DNA from 2 places in the Pseudalkalibacillus berkeleyi genome. Region 2 is predicted to be linked to the other one. Evidence: riboswitches for the same ligand, from Rfam matches in the RefSeq annotation. Region 2 holds a riboswitch; the other holds the start of a gene.
The links. A riboswitch is a leader RNA that binds a small molecule or an ion and turns the genes downstream of it on or off. The one in region 2 is predicted to bind S-adenosylmethionine.
Positions count from the first base shown of each region.

Region 1 (8,061 bases), 820 kb from region 2:
TAGTAAAGGATGCTTTCGTATCATTTTGCAACTCCTCCCATTTCTATTCTATTACACAAACCTGTTGAAATTATGCTTATTAAAGACAAATTCTTTCCGCATGATGATCCGGTTTGGCGCGATTACATTCCCATGCTAAAATATGCCTAGAAGTGCGTGTTCAAATTTTGAACATCCTCTAGCAAGAAAATAACCATGAAAAGAAAGGGAAGCTTATGTCTGTACCTTCTCACTTTGGAGATAAACGTTACTATACATGGAACAAGCATTTAAAAGAACACTTTGGCTCAAAAATCATTAAAGTACCGATCGATGGTGGTTTTGATTGTCCGAATCGAGATGGAACCGTTGCATCAGGTGGTTGTACGTTTTGTTCACAAAGTGGTTCGGGCGATTTTGCCGGAGACCGCAAAGATGACCTTGTGAAACAGTTCCATACGATTAAAGACCGCATGCATCGTAAATGGAAGTCGGGTAAGTATATCGGATACTTTCAGGCCTTTTCAAATACACATGCACCGGTAGAAGAACTTCGCGAGAAATTTGAAGTGATTTTAGAACAAGAAGGTGTTGTTGGACTTGCGATCGCGACAAGACCAGACTGCCTTCCAGATGATGTCGTCGAATATCTCTCAGAACTTAATGAGCGAACATACTTATGGATAGAGCTTGGCCTTCAAACCGTTCATGAAGAAACGGCTGATCTCATTAACCGTGCACATGACTACCAATGTTATGTCGATGGCGTCAATAAGCTTAGAAAACATGGCATCCGAGTGTGCGCACATATTATCAATGGTCTCCCACAAGAAACACCTGAAATGATGATGGAAACTGCACGAGAAGTAGCAAAGCTCGATGTGCAAGGGATCAAAATTCACCTTCTCCATTTGTTGAAAAAGACACCTATGGTGAAACAATACGAAAAGGGATTAGTGGAATTCTTGGATTTCGATACGTATATTCAGCTTGTCTGTGATCAGCTAGAAATAATCCCGCCTGACATGATGATTCACCGTTTAACAGGTGACGGTCCTGCTGATCTATTAATTGGTCCGATGTGGAGTTTGAACAAATGGAATGTTCTCAATTCCATTGAGGCAGAGCTAGAGCGACGAGACAGCTATCAAGGAAAGTATTATGAGCCTGTTGGGGTGACTACCAAATGAACTTAAGTCGAGTGCTCCCTTTTGCGAAAGAGTTACTTCAGAAGGTGGTTGAACCTGGTGGCATCGTCGTTGACGCAACGATGGGAAACGGGCATGACACAGTTTACCTCGCTGAACTAGTCGGTGAAACCGGTCAGGTATATGGATTCGATGTCCAAGAAAAAGCCGTTACGAATACGAAAGAACGGTTACAAGAAAGAGGATTAGAAAACAGAGCGCAAATCCTTCTAAAAGGTCATGAAAGTGTTAAAGAAGTAATTCCAAGTGATCAACATGGCCAAGTGCAAGCTGCCATTTTCAACTTAGGTTATTTGCCAGGCAGCGATAAACAGATTATTACTAAGCCTGATTCTACTTTAAAAGCCGTTCAATCTCTACTAGACATTTTGAGACCAGGTGGCTTGATTATCCTCGTAGTCTATTACGGACACGAAGGTGGATCAGAAGAAAAAGAACAACTCATGAGCTACTTGAAAGAACTAGATCAACCAACCGCTCACGTTATGCAATATCAGTTCATTAATCAGAAAAACAACCCACCCTTTTTAATTGCGGTTGAAAAAAGATGAATACTTTAAAATGCTACAAAAGCCGAACTTACTCGAATGAGGGTTCGGCTTTTGTTTTGTTTATTTTAAAATTAAATTCCGCAAGCGACAGATCCGTTCTTTTGTAAATACTTTTGATGATATTCTTCTGCTTCATAAAAGAATGTAGCTGGTTCGATTTCTGTAACGATTGGCAGCTTAAAGGTACCTTTCTCAGTCCATTCCTTTATTTTTCTTTCTGCAACGTTTTGTTGATTCACATCAGAATAAAAAATGACTGAACGATATTGGTGTCCTATATCTAACCCTTGTTTATTTCTTGAAGTAGGATCGTGTACACCAAAGAATATATCTACTAATTCAGAATATGTGATTACGTTGGGGTCATATTGAATCTTTATTGCTTCTGCATGACCAGTTGTTCCTGTTTTCACTTGCTCATACGTCGGATTTTCGACGAAACCACCTGTATAACCGACACGAGTTTCAGTAATGCCTTCCAATTTCTCAAAGAATGCTTCAACTCCCCAGAAGCACCCAGCACCAAAGATCGCTAATTCCATTTCTCATCTTTCCTTTCTGAATAACGAAACTTCTATCGAGAGTTTTTGATCTAATCTAACGAAAAAAAAACCCGTTTCTCATCTAGCAAGAAAAGGGGTTCGTAGTAGTCCGTACGATCCTCTCATCTTCTAGGATAAATCCATCCTACAGGAATTGGCACCGTTCTCGTCAATCAAATAATTGATTCGATGGTTGCCGGGCATCAAAGGGCCAGTCCCTCCGCCTCTCTAGATAAGAAGTTTCTATTATTAAATTAATTATCATCTTACAATGTTTTGGTAATGTTGTAAAGGATTAAATTTGTTTAGATTTCCACTATTATATGACTACCTTATTAAATATGTGTAATTACAAATTAAAAAAGTTACATAACTTTACTACCAAGTCATGTAACTCCTTACTCATCGTATCAAGATGTTTTCACTTTCCGGTAAACGAAGCTGTTCCAATAAAAGTAGTAAGCAGGCAAACCACCGGCTCGCATCAGCTTCTTAAAGACACTCTGTACTTCCGGCTGGTTTTTCACTTTTGTATCGGTAGAGTATATGCCAAGTAATCCACGTGTAATCAATGAGTGAAATCTAGAGTGTGGAAGGGCTCTTGCTGCTTCATCAGCCTTGTTAAAGAAATGCATTAATCTATCCATCATCTGTTCCTTGTTCTCATAATAGAAACAAAAATTCAGATCTCCGCCTTCCTGATCCTCTTCCTGATCAATTAAATAGTCCATCATAATGTGTAACCCTTGAATCCACGGGAAATATCCTTCTTTAATTTTATCGACAAGGTCCGGACTCAAGTCTTTGTTCGTCGCATAAGAAACTAGACAGAAAATCCCGATTGTCGACCCTGCGCATGCCGAAAATTCATACCAACTCATAGCTGGTAGGTCTCGTTCATTTTCGGTAAACCATTGTTGTAAACGAGGAACCCGCTCTTCATGAATGACATGCTTATGTATTTGCAGGTTACTATAATGCCGCTCTAGCTCAATTAGGGATTTTGCGATTTGTTCAAAACTCGGTAATTTTGCTAAAATCGTCTGGCACGTACTGACGAGGTCGTGTAAGTAGCCACCGTCATTTTGGTCTTCACGTAGCGCATAATAATTTTCTAGTTCAGTACCTGGCGATAAGGCATGTTCCATTGATTGATGTAATAGCGCAAAATCCTCAGGATCCAGTGATGTACTTCGGTCACAGAGGTTATCCAAATAATCGCTAATCGTTTGGTAGGCGATGATAAACCGGATGACTTCACTTCGCCACTTATCATCAGCACTCAATAAAGCATAAATCCCTCCACCCTCACAATGAAAGGTTTTTGTATCTATGCTCTCTAGCGCTTGTGTCCTAAGTTCGCTATTCGGAATTTGTTCCGCCCGTTGTTTCCATACCGCTAGTTCTTTATGAACCGAGGGGAGGACTTGTCTATATATTTTGTTCATTAATGACCATGGTTGTGACGGTACATTCATGCCATCACTCCTTATGACTTTTTTCTCTTACAATTAAATTTAATTCAACATACTGGTGTATATATTGGAAGACGAGACCACGTTCTGGATCATTCAATACTTCATGGTAAAGTGCAGGCCATTCTTTATAGGCTTTTTCCGCCATATTCAACTGGTTGAACCATTCCCTTACCTTTTCTTTATCGACAATCAAGTCATCTCCGCCTTGAACAACTAATAAAGGCAGATCCGGAAACCGATGAACAGAGGCAAATGCAGCTTTCATCGCATCCATTAGCTCCCTGTACCAACGGATGGATACTTTTTTGACAAGTAGGAAATCCTCAGAGTCTCGTTTCAAAACCTCTTCTGATCGCGTCCCTCTTGGGCGACCCTTACTCGATCTTAATCGTAAACTCGGATACACTTTATTTAAAACTTTCGATACAGCATCTATCGCTTTTGGAGGTTTCTCGACGATTCCAAGAGCAGGAGATGACAAAAGCACAGCGGCTAATGGGAGATTCTTCTCTGTAACCGTTCGAATTACAGCAAGCCCGCCCATACTATGCCCAAATAAATATATGGGTAGATCAAAATGCTTCGCTTCATCTACCCATGATTCTATCGTTTCGATGTATTCATCAAAGGAATGGATATGACCGCGGTTTCTACGCGTTAATCCTTGCCCAGGTAGGTCGCCCATAACTACATGATAGCCCTTTGACACCCATTTTGAACAGAGCCATTCATATCTGCCATGATGCTCACCTGCGCCATGCACCATTACGATGACTGCCTTTGCTTCAGGTGCTTCCCATATCCACATGATGCTCCCCCTTTTCTTCTCGCCAATAATTTGCTAAACTGCTTATGATTTATACAACTATATGTATTCCCATAGGAAAGAGGATGATACTTTTGATTTATCCTTATCAAGGTTCAGAACCTAAGATTGATTCAAGTGTTTACATTGCTGATGGTGTAATAATCTCAGGCGATGTGACGATTCAAGAGAAATCTTCCATCTGGTTTAATACGGTCATCCGTGGAGATGTAGCCCCTACTTATATTGGTAAGCGGGTAAACATTCAAGACCTCTCCATGCTGCACCAGAGCCCTAATACACCTCTTGTCATTGAAGACGATGTTACAGTCGGTCACCAAGTTACCTTACATAGCTGTACCATACGGAAAAATGCACTTATTGGAATGGGCTCACTCATATTAGACGGTGCTGAAATTGGTGAAGGTGCATTTATCGGAGCAGGTAGTCTCGTTCCACCTGGCAAAAAAATTCCCCCGAACACCTTAGCGTTTGGACGTCCCGCAAAGGTCGTTAGAAACATCAATGAAAATGATCTACAAGAGATGGAACGCGTCCGAACTGAATATGTTGAGCGCGGTCAATATTACAAAACGCTTAAGCGTTAAATTCAATAATATTTCCATCAGGATCTTGTACGAACACTTGATGCCAGCCGGTTTTACTGGCTGGTTTATCTAAATAGGTGCACCCAGCTTTTTCGAGGCGATCGATTAATTCCTGAACGGAATCCACTCGAATCGCAAAATGAGCACTTCTACTATTTAAAGTAGGCATTGCATCTTCATTGAGAGATGAATTTACAATTAAGTGTAGCTGAGTACCCCCAAGGTTGTACCAAATACCCTCAAAGTCAAAGTCAGGTCTTTCTTCACTAACTTCAAACCTCAACACCTTTTCATAAAAAGACCTAGCCCGCTTCAGCTTCTTCACTTCTAATGAAACATGATGGATCTGTTTATACATGACTCATCCCTCCTTATCTACTATTCTTTTATACCCACTTTCACCATTTTATCATCCTATCATTTTTTATGATAATAATTAAGGATAGAGAGAGCCCGTCTGTATATGAGGGATGGACTGATTTTTCCACTTATCGTGCAAAACTCGGAATTTATCGTGCAAAACTCCAATTTTATCGTGCAAAACTCCAATTTTATCGATCAAAACTCCAACTTTATCGATCAAAACTCTATTTTTATCGAACATCCCATCATTTTCTCGCTCTACACAAAAAAACAGCTGACTATACGAGCCAGCCTGTTATTTACATATCAAATGTTCGTTTCTCTAAATCTCTTGCCGTCTTACTCGTCTCGACGGTCTTTTCCTCCTTCATCGTTCCGAATAGGTAATCGCCAACTGGATTTGAGACGCCATACCAATAATTTTCATTTTTATAATGGTGGAGGATGTGAATCTTTTTCATCCAAACTCCGAATTTCGTTCTCGGTTTAATCGGTCTATGCGCAACGTAATGCTTCCATTCGTAAAAGAAAAGCATCACTTTCAAACCGCACATGAAAGCTAATGTGTAAAATAAATTTCCTGAAATGATATAAAAAAGTGCTGACCAAACGATCATGTTCGGGATACTGTACCACAAAGGAAGAAAGAGTAGATGTAAGTCATCTGGATCTGAATGATGATCATAATGTAGTCGTTTCAACATCTTGAGAAGGAATGGATTCTGAGGTGTTTTTAAATGGAAGAGAAATCGATGTGTCATATATTCACTTAAAGAAAACGCGATTAATCCAATTGCGAAAGATATGGCGATCCATCCTCCTTTACCAAATAGGATAATTACAGTCATGTTAGCAGCAATTAGACACGACAAAATGAAAATATCAGGAAAGAGGAAGAAATCTCGATACACTTTGCTCATGTGAACCTCCTATTTTTTAATGATTCCTTTGTTTCCACATCTCGATACTTTGATCCATCATCCGTTCAGCGAGTTGCTTAGCTTGATCTGGATTGTTTGCAACTGCTGCTCCAATTAAGTCTCGGTAATAGCTCATGGAAACTTCTCGGTACGGTTGCTCTTCAAAATATAATGTTGCCATTTTAATATATAACCTTTGGAAGCTGTTTAGGATCAATAAGTATATCGGATTGGAGGAGGCTGCGGCTAATCCTCGTTGGAGCTTCCAATCAAATTCAGCAAAAGCTGACGCTTCATCTGCTAACTGATCCATTTCCGTCAACAGAGAAACCACTTGCATCGAATTTGTTTCTACTGCCCCGTGCACATATGCTGGTAGTAATGCCCTTCTCAATTCTAAAAGATGAACAATAAAAGCATCTGGCATATCTGCCTCTTGCTCTAAATAATGGACAAGTGTCATTAAATTTCCTTGTCTCCAGTAATCATTGACGACCGCCCTTTGTCCTTTACGAATCGTTATCCAACCATCGCGTTCTAGTCGTTGTAGTACTTCTCGGATCACAGGTCTTCCAACTTCAAAATGAGCAGCTAATTCTCGTTCTGAAGGTACTAATGTATTGCAGGCATATCCTCCGTTCATCACTCTTTCGATGATAATTTTTTCAATTCGGTCAGTTGTTCTCATTGTTCACACCTACTTTATGGTAATACCACTTTTTATTCTGGTAATACCAGTCTATTCTATCTAACGTCACAAATGCAACAATTTTCTGATAATTAAATACTCAAACTTTTTCCAACAACAAAAAACCCTAAACGACCACAATCGTTTAGGGTTCATTTCACACATCATGTTACTATGCGTTGTTTTTCAAAATTTCTGCTTTATCTGTTCGCTCCCATGGGAGTTCAATGTCCGTACGTCCGAAGTGACCGTATGCTGCAGTTTGCTTATAAATTGGACGGCGAAGATCAAGCATATTAATAATACCAGCTGGACGAAGATCGAAATTCGCACGAACCAGCTCAACAAGCTTTTCTTCAGAAACTGTTCCCGTCTCAAATGTATCAATTGAGATCGATACAGGTTGCGCTACACCTATTGCATAAGCGAGTTGAACTTCACATTTGTCAGCAAGTCCAGCAGCAACAATGTTCTTCGCAACGTAACGTGCAGCATATGCAGCAGAGCGGTCTACTTTTGTAGGATCCTTACCAGAAAACGCTCCCCCACCATGACGTGCATATCCACCGTAAGTATCTACGATAATCTTACGTCCTGTTAAACCAGCGTCACCTTGTGGTCCACCGATTACAAAGCGACCAGTTGGGTTAATGAAATATTTTGTATCTTCATCAATCAATTCAGTAGGTACAACTGGATTGATGACATGCTCCTTCAAGTCACGCTTGATCTGCTCAAGTGTAACCTCTGGATGATGTTGTGTTGAGATGACAACCGTATCAACTCGAACAGGTTGATTGTTTTCGTCATATTCTACGGTTACTTGCGTTTTTCCATCTGGACGGAGGTAAGGGACGACTTCATTCTTTCTTACATCTGCCAAACGGCGGCTTAACTTATGAGAAAGTGAAATAGGCAA
Region 1 covers NZ_JAKIJS010000001.1:2,193,053-2,201,113, forward strand. Annotated here, with positions in the region: gene L2716_RS11500 (phosphatase PAP2 family protein) at 1-24, opposite strand, end outside; gene mnmL (tRNA modification radical SAM protein MnmL/YtqA) at 216-1,169, shown strand; gene mnmM (tRNA 5-(aminomethyl)-2-thiouridylate-methyltransferase MnmM) at 1,166-1,738, shown strand; gene msrA (peptide-methionine (S)-S-oxide reductase MsrA) at 1,810-2,280, opposite strand; SAM riboswitch class I at 2,400-2,519, opposite strand; gene L2716_RS11520 (tetraprenyl-beta-curcumene synthase family protein) at 2,691-3,758, opposite strand; gene L2716_RS11525 (alpha/beta hydrolase) at 3,763-4,566, opposite strand; gene L2716_RS11530 (gamma carbonic anhydrase) at 4,659-5,171, shown strand; gene L2716_RS11535 (VOC family protein) at 5,161-5,529, opposite strand; gene L2716_RS11540 (sterol desaturase family protein) at 5,834-6,454, opposite strand; gene L2716_RS11545 (GntR family transcriptional regulator) at 6,471-7,142, opposite strand; gene metK (methionine adenosyltransferase) at 7,315-8,061, opposite strand, start outside.
Region 1: it holds a riboswitch for S-adenosylmethionine, as region 2 does, so the genes downstream of both, msrA (peptide-methionine (S)-S-oxide reductase MsrA) here and L2716_RS07265 (YezD family protein) in region 2, are expected to answer to the same signal.

Region 2 (8,061 bases):
CACGAATGGGTATGAGGTTCACATTGACTCCCATAGATTGTGAAATCGAAAGAGCTTTATTAAAAGCATTTTGATAAGCCATTTGTAAAACAGATTGTTCGTATTTGTTTTTATTGGATACATCGTAGGTGAGTGCACTTGCTATGTTTGCACCATTATTGATTGCAGTGTCATAAACGTTCCCAGCCAGTTCAACATCCTGTAATTGAACCCGAAATGAATTCTCAACCTTAAATCCTTTTAGTTTGGATGTTCCATCTTTGTAATCATATACGGGCTGTATTATGAAATTGATTGTTTCTATTTGATTTTGAGGAATGTTTAATTGATATAGAGAGTTTAATACTCGCGTAGCTCTTGCCGCATTTTCAGAAGTCGCTAGTTCTACGTTTTCATTTTCTGTAATTACTCCGAGCGTTAGTTCAATTAGATCCGGGTCTATGAAAAGCTCACCTTCACCGACTGTTTCAATTGTATGATTAGGAATAAAACCTTGATTCATTCAACCACCTCACCACATACATTCTTTATTACATCATGAATATGAGGGAAGTTAGATTGTAGACGAAAAAGATTTTTCAAATTTGATTTGACATCTGACTCAATATCCCTTATAGTTGGGTTAACGCTATAAAGTTAGTTATATGAACGGTGGATAGATTAAAGTCGTAGCTACAAATTGTTGTGGACGATGAAATTGTCTAATAACAACGTAGGTACGTATTTTTTAATACAGGTAAAAGTATAACGGTTAACTTTAAGTGAATTTTGTAAGATATACAGGAGGTACAGTATATGAATACTGGTACAGTAAAATGGTTTAACGCAGAAAAAGGTTTTGGTTTCATCGAAATTTCAGAAGGTAACGACGTTTTCGTTCACTTTTCTGCAATCCAAGGTGAAGGTTTCAAAACTCTAGAAGAAGGTCAAAACGTTTCTTTTGAAATCGTTGAAGGCGACCGTGGACCTCAAGCGTCTAACGTACAAAAAGTTTAATTAAACTTAACTTTAACGGGTGATGTACGTTTGTACATCACCCTTTTTGCGTTTAAAAGCGTAAATTGGAAAGGTATCAGTCCCCCGTTAACTGGAGGTTTCTCAAAGAAACGCATGCTCCGTTCTTAACGTATGCTCACTTAGCATACACAACCCCATCTATTTGTTCTCCATAATTTATTATTCCTAACAAGATAAAAAATTTGAGTAGAAAGGAGATAGGTAAGAGCTACAATATAACTGATTCGCACTGGCACGACCTAGGAGTCGTAAGGACGAAAGAGAGGTAGGGCTTTCGTTGTATGAGTTATTAGTCTTTTAAATGAACTAGGGTTGTATAGACTAATCCACCGAACCTAGGAGCATGAATAAACTGGTTAGAGTTGTATCCATCTCACAGTATGACTTGACCAGTATTACATATTATTTTGTCCGATTTGATTGGCACCACTGATTCATTTCTTCATATGTTGTTACACATAAATATTTCTCTATCCTCATAATGGATCAATACCTAACCAAACCTCACCGATAGACCCTTTACACAATATATAAAATCTATTTCAATCCCTATAACTTCCCTATCGTATACATAATTTAATTGAACTTTACATTTCGCGTTTGATATTGTGAAATGTTCTTTTTGTCGTGATCGAATAAATGAATGGGACTATCTATTTTGCTTAAACATTTGTATGATGATGAGAAAGATATTCATATTTGAATAAACTATTCGTTATTGAATAATTGTTAAACTTGAATATAGGACAAGTTTTGACTTGTTATGGATGAAAGGTTATTCAATAATGAATAATTCAATTGGAGGGATTCGTTTGGATTCGAAAAAGTGGAATGAAGCTGGAGCGATATTAGATTCTCTACAGGATGATATCGTCGTTACAGATCAGAAAGGGACGATTGTAAAAGTTAGTGATTTAACAGGCTCAATCTATGGTGTGAAATCTGATGATCTTATAGGCAAGTCGGTATATGACCTTGAATCTGAAGGTTTGTTCACACCATTAGCGACTCCACTCGTGTTAGAAAAAAAGAAGAAAGTAACTTTCGTGCAAACAACGAAGGGTAATAAAAGGTTGCTCGTTACTGGAGTACCCGTATTTAATGAGCAGAATGATATATATAAAGTTGTCAGTTATTCGCATGATATCACTGAATTAATGGAGATGAAAAGTTACCTTGAAAATTTAGAAGATGAAATGGAACGTGTAAAAAGTGAGCTTGAATTATTGCGCAATCGCTTTTCATCTACCCACGGCATCATTGCCAGAAGTGTCAAGATGGAACATGTGATAAAGCTGTCTTTGCAAATTGCTCAAGTAGATGCAAATATACTCCTGCTCGGTGATTCTGGAGTCGGTAAATCAATGCTAGCCAATTTCATACACCAAAAAAGCAGTCGAAAAACGGGACCATTTATTGAAGTGAATTGTGGATCTATTCCCGAACAGCTATTTGAAGCTGAAGTATTTGGTTATGAAGGTGGTGCATTTACAGGAGCAAATCGCAACGGAAAAGCAGGACTCGTTGAGCTTGCAGAAGGAGGAACGTTATTTTTAGACGAAGTCGGAGAACTCCCGTTGGAGCAACAAGTAAAAGTGTTGAAGCTTATCCAAGAGAAGCAGTTTTATCGGGTAGGAGGGACGAAGCCGCGAAAAGTAGACTTCAGATTGGTTGCTGCAACGAATAAGGATCTACTGCAAGCTGTAAATGAAAAACGTTTTCGTAAAGATCTTTATTTTAGATTAAACGTTGTACCGATTACAATCCCTAAATTAAAAGAGCGTAGGGAAGATATTGTACCGCTTATCGAATTATTTATGAAACGATTTACAGAAAAGTATAACCGTCAACGAACGATTGAAGACAATGCTATGCAAATCATGCTGAATGCTGATTGGGATGGGAATGTTAGAGAACTGATGAATGTTATTGAAAGAATGGTTGTCATTAGTCATTCAACAGTGATCACAGCTGAATATTTGCCTGAGTCGCTACTCGAGCCGAAGGAAGAATATACTATTTCAGGAGAAGTAAACTTAAATGACATTTTAAGCAATGTGGAAGAGAAATTATTGAGAGAGGCAAGGGAACGTTATCAAACGACTACAAAAATGGCAGAAATGTTAGGGATTAGTCAGCCTACAGTTGTCAGAAAACTCTCTAAATACCAAATAAAATGAATGTTTTGGCATGAAACTTGCATTAATTGTTGTACATACAAAATAAACACAAAGGAGGCCATTTTAGCATTTAGTGTATAGCTGTATTCAAATTGAAAAGGAGTGAGTAGTACATATGGAAGCTGAGAAGCGAAAGGTCAATTTGCAGGAGAGTACATTAGAAACGCAAACCGATCCACAATCCTTAACGATCGGAGCTTATTTGAAATTCATTCTTCCTTCTTTGTTGGGGATTTTTCTCTTTCTTGTACCTGTAACCTATCAAGGGAAATTAACAATTGGTGTAGGCATCCTTGCTGAATCAGTTAATGGTTGGTTTGGGGATTACATTCCGCATGTAATGACCACTGTTTTCTGTTTATCCGTGTTTCTAGTCATTTATGCGAAAACAGTAAAGCCACTCTGGTTGGAAACAAACTCCTTTCTAAAAGATTTATTCGATATTAATCCATTTTGGCTCTCTATGAGAGTTGTCGGATCAATTTTTGCGATCATGACCTTGATGAAATGGGGACCAGAATGGATTTGGTCAGAGACTACTGGGGGAACGGTCCTTTATGCTCTCGTCCCCGTTCTTGCAACTTGGTTTTTATTTGCTGGATTATTAATGCCACTACTCCTTGAATTCGGACTTATGGAGTTTATTGGTACGATGGTGCAAAAAGTTATGAAGCCATTGTTTCGGTTGCCCGGAAGATCTTCAATCGATGCAGTTGCATCATGGATGGGTAGTGGCACAGTCGGTGTATTGATCACGACCAAACAGTATGAAGAAGGCTATTATACAAAACGTGAAGCTGCCGTAGTCGCTACGACATTCTCTATCACATCCATTGCATTTAGTTTAGTTGTGATTAGCTTTATTGGGTTAGACCATTTGTTTGTACCGTTTTATATTACAGTCGTGATCGCAGGTATCGTCGCAGCTGTTGTTTGTCCTAGAATTCCACCCTTATCAAGGAAAAAAGATACTTATTATGAACCTGTAGGGAAGCAAATAGAAGAATCAGTTCCAACAGAAGCATCGCGTGTAAAATGGAGTATCAAAAGTGGTGTTAGGAAAGCAGCACAAGTCAAAGATCTAACAATTGTAGTTAGAAAGGGAATTGAGAATGTACTTGATATTTGGTTCAGTTTGATACCCCTTGTGATGGCTCTTGGTACGATATCACTAGTCATTGCAGAGTTTACACCTATATTTTCTTATCTTGCTTATCCTTTAGTCCCGTTACTTGAATGGATGCAAATTCCTGAAGCGGCTGAAGCAGCACCTGCTATGATTGTTGGATTTGCAGATATGTTTTTACCAGCAGTACTAGGTAGTGGTATTGAAAGTGAATTGACGAGGTTTGTAATTGCCGGAATATCTCTAACGCAATTAATCTATATGTCTGAAATCGGTATATTGCTGATCAAATCCAAGATTCCAATTTCGTTCTTAGAGCTTGTAATTATATTTATCCAACGAACATTAATCACATTACCGATTATCGTCCTCATTGCACACTTATTTATTTTTTAGGTTTTGTTAATTGTTATCGTTGATTTCTTTGAAATTCACTTGTACTACCAGAAATCAATAATATTCTCTAACAGAGCTATTTATTAAAACGCGCAACCTAGATTCGTATTTGGAGGAATGCATATGTCTACTCAAGATTATGACTGGAAACCTTTATTTGAACGGATGCCTGAACTACTAGCCCCTTCTATGGCTAAGGATCACCCCAATTTGCCTGTTGTTAAGGAAGAAGGCTGTTACTATTATGGTGTAGATGGTAAGAAGTACTTAGATTTCACATCAGGCATCGCGGTTACGAACACAGGGCATAGGCACCCGAAAGTCGTACAGGCCATAAAAGATGCTGCAGATTCATTACTACACGGTCCGTCTGGTGTCATTATGTATGATTCGATTTTGAAGCTTGCAGACCAATTACAAACTGTATTGCCGACGGGCTTAGATTGTTTTTTCTTTGCAAATAGTGGAACAGAGGCTATTGAAGGTGGCATTAAGCTTGCTAAACACGTAACGGAACGTCCTTACGTCGTTTCATTTACAGGGTGTTTCCATGGTCGATCATTAGGGGCACTGAATGTGACGACTTCGAAAAGTAAATATCGAAAGTTTCTAAATCCAAGTGGAAGTTATCAAATTCCATACTTTGATGAAGACGAATGCCCTCAAGGTACAGATGACTGTATTGCGTTTTCTGTTAAAAAGCTAGAGAAGGATTTCCATAAATTATTTCAACACCAAGTTCAACCAGACGAAGTTGCTTGCGTTATTTTAGAGCCAGTTCTTGGTGAAGGTGGGTATATTATACCGCCAAAAGAATGGTTACAAAAGATTCGAGAAATTTGTGACCAGCATGATATTTTATTGATCTTTGATGAAGTACAAACAGGGTTTGGTCGTACGGGTGACTGGTTTGCAGCACAAACATTTGGTGTGACTCCTGATATTATGGCGATTGCCAAAGGAATCGCATCTGGCATTCCGTTGAGCGCAACTGTTGCATCTGCTGAATTAATGCAAAAGTGGCCACTTGGGAGTCATGGAACAACCTTCGGTGGGAATCCAATCGCGTGCTCTGCAGCTCTTGCGACATTAGATGTGTTGAAGGAAGAAAAGTTAATTGAGAATGCATATGAAATAGGTCATTATGCCATGAATCAATTAGAAAACTTACGATTAAAGTATGATCATGTCATTAGAAGCGTAAGAGGAATTGGATTGATGATTGGAATTGAGATTGTCGATCCGGATACCCAAAAGCCGAGTGGCGACGCGCTACTCAGAATACTAGATCTTGCATTGGAGAAAGGTGTACTATTTTATTTGTGTGGAAACGAAGGAAACGTCATTCGTATGGTACCACCGCTCATCGTGACAAAAGATCAAATTGATGCTGGGCTGAACATGCTTGAAGAAGCCATTGAGCAATATTTACAAGAACGTAGTAAATTAATGGCAGGCGTTTAATATTAGATCTAAGCCAAAACACCTAGTTTTCACAAACTTGTTGACTTCGAGACTTCCATTCATGTAAAATTCAAAAAAATAAGTTAAACCGCTTATCCAGAGTGGCTGAGGGACTGGCCCTACGAAGCCCGGCAACCTGCTAACAGCAAGGTGCCAATTCCAGCAAAATGGCATTCCATTTTGAGAGATAAGGTACATACATGGTCATGTACAGATTACAAAGTCTCTCATCTTGAGAGACTTTTTTGTTTTCTCATATGCAATTGTCCTTATCTTCTCGCGAATTAGAAAATGAAAGGAGAAGAACAAAGTGGCTAAAGAAGTAGAAGCGTTACAAGCGATCGTACCTCGCTTGAATAAGATGTTAGAATCAATGGATTTCGGTTCCGTAACATTAGTTGTACAAGACGGAAAAGTCATTCAAATTGAAAAGAATGAAAAGGTAAGATTGAAATAAGAATATGTGCTGACTAGACAAACTAGAGGCAACCTTGAGCATTAAATCCTAGGTGGGATTTGCACAAGGTTGCTTTTTTGTATGAATGAATTGGAAAGGGTGAAATCAATATGAGTTTGGAACTTTACGGATCAGATCAAGTAATTTGGCGTCCGAATCAGAATCAGATAGATGAAGCGAACTTAACGGCATTCACAAATCGTTATGGGGTTTCAGATTACCAAGCACTCATAAAGAAGGCTGCTGAAGATCAGGATTGGTTCTACAATGCGATCAATGAGACGTTTCATTTTCAATGGGACAGACCTTTTGACAGAATATCTGAATCATCAAATGGTGCACCTTTCACTGAATGGTTTAAAGGCGGATATATAAACATTTATAAAAATTGTGTAGAGAAACATCTAACAAAATGCAATACGAAAAATGCGATCGTTTGGGAAGGTGAAGACGGTAGCAAACAGGGACTAACTTATCAGGAATTAGATGAACATGTCAGTCGCTTCGCTTTAGGCCTACAACGATTAGGAGTAGGTTATGGGGATCGAATAGGTATTTTCTTACCTCCGATTATTGAATCTGCAATTGCGTTATATGCATGTGCGAAGTTAGGTGCTATCGCTGTACCGATGTTTTCAGGGTACGGGGCAGATGCTGTTACAACTCGTCTGAACGATAGTGAATGTAAAGTATTGATCACTGCCGATGGTTCTATTAGAAAAGGAAAAGTAAGTCCGATGAAAGAAATTGCCGATCGAGCTGTAGATCTATCCCCTTCGGTTGAACATGTAGTTGTCGTTAATCATACCCATACAAACTTTACGAAACGCCGATTAGATCGACATTACGAAAATGTTCTAGCGTCAAAAGGAGCAACATTAATCACACATGAAACAAAGGCATCGGATCCTTACTTAATCATTTATACGTCTGGGACAACAGGGAAACCAAAAGGAACTGTCCATACACATAGTAGTTTCATCATTAAAACCGCCATTGATATGTACTTCTGCTTCGATGTTAAAGAGGACGCCAAGCTATTTTGGATGACGGATATCGGTTGGATTATGGGGCCATGGTTATTAATTGGTGCAAATTTATTTCATTGTACAGCAGTCCTTTATGAAGGAGATGTTAATTATCCTCAAAATGGGCGAATTTTACAGCTTATTGAGGACCATCGCTTAACTCATATTGGGATGGCGCCAACGGTTGTTCGAACCTTGAGAAAGACTCATAGTGACCAAACACTGCCATCCTATGATACTTCGTCATTGAAAATTATAGGTTCAACTGGAGAGGCAATCGATCAAGCATCATGGACATGGTTAATTGAACAAGTTGGGGAAAGCCGTTGTCCGATCATAAATTATTCAGGAGGTACGGAAGCTGGTGGAGGCATTATTGGCTGCTATCCAACG
Region 2 covers NZ_JAKIJS010000001.1:1,368,603-1,376,663, reverse strand. Annotated here, with positions in the region: gene L2716_RS07290 (SIMPL domain-containing protein) at 1-502, opposite strand, end outside; gene L2716_RS07285 (cold-shock protein) at 796-996, shown strand; gene L2716_RS07280 (sigma-54 interaction domain-containing protein) at 1,830-3,197, shown strand; gene L2716_RS07275 (YjiH family protein) at 3,313-4,719, shown strand; gene L2716_RS07270 (aspartate aminotransferase family protein) at 4,843-6,183, shown strand; SAM riboswitch class I at 6,273-6,377, shown strand; gene L2716_RS07265 (YezD family protein) at 6,494-6,640, shown strand; gene L2716_RS07260 (AMP-binding protein) at 6,751-8,061, shown strand, end outside.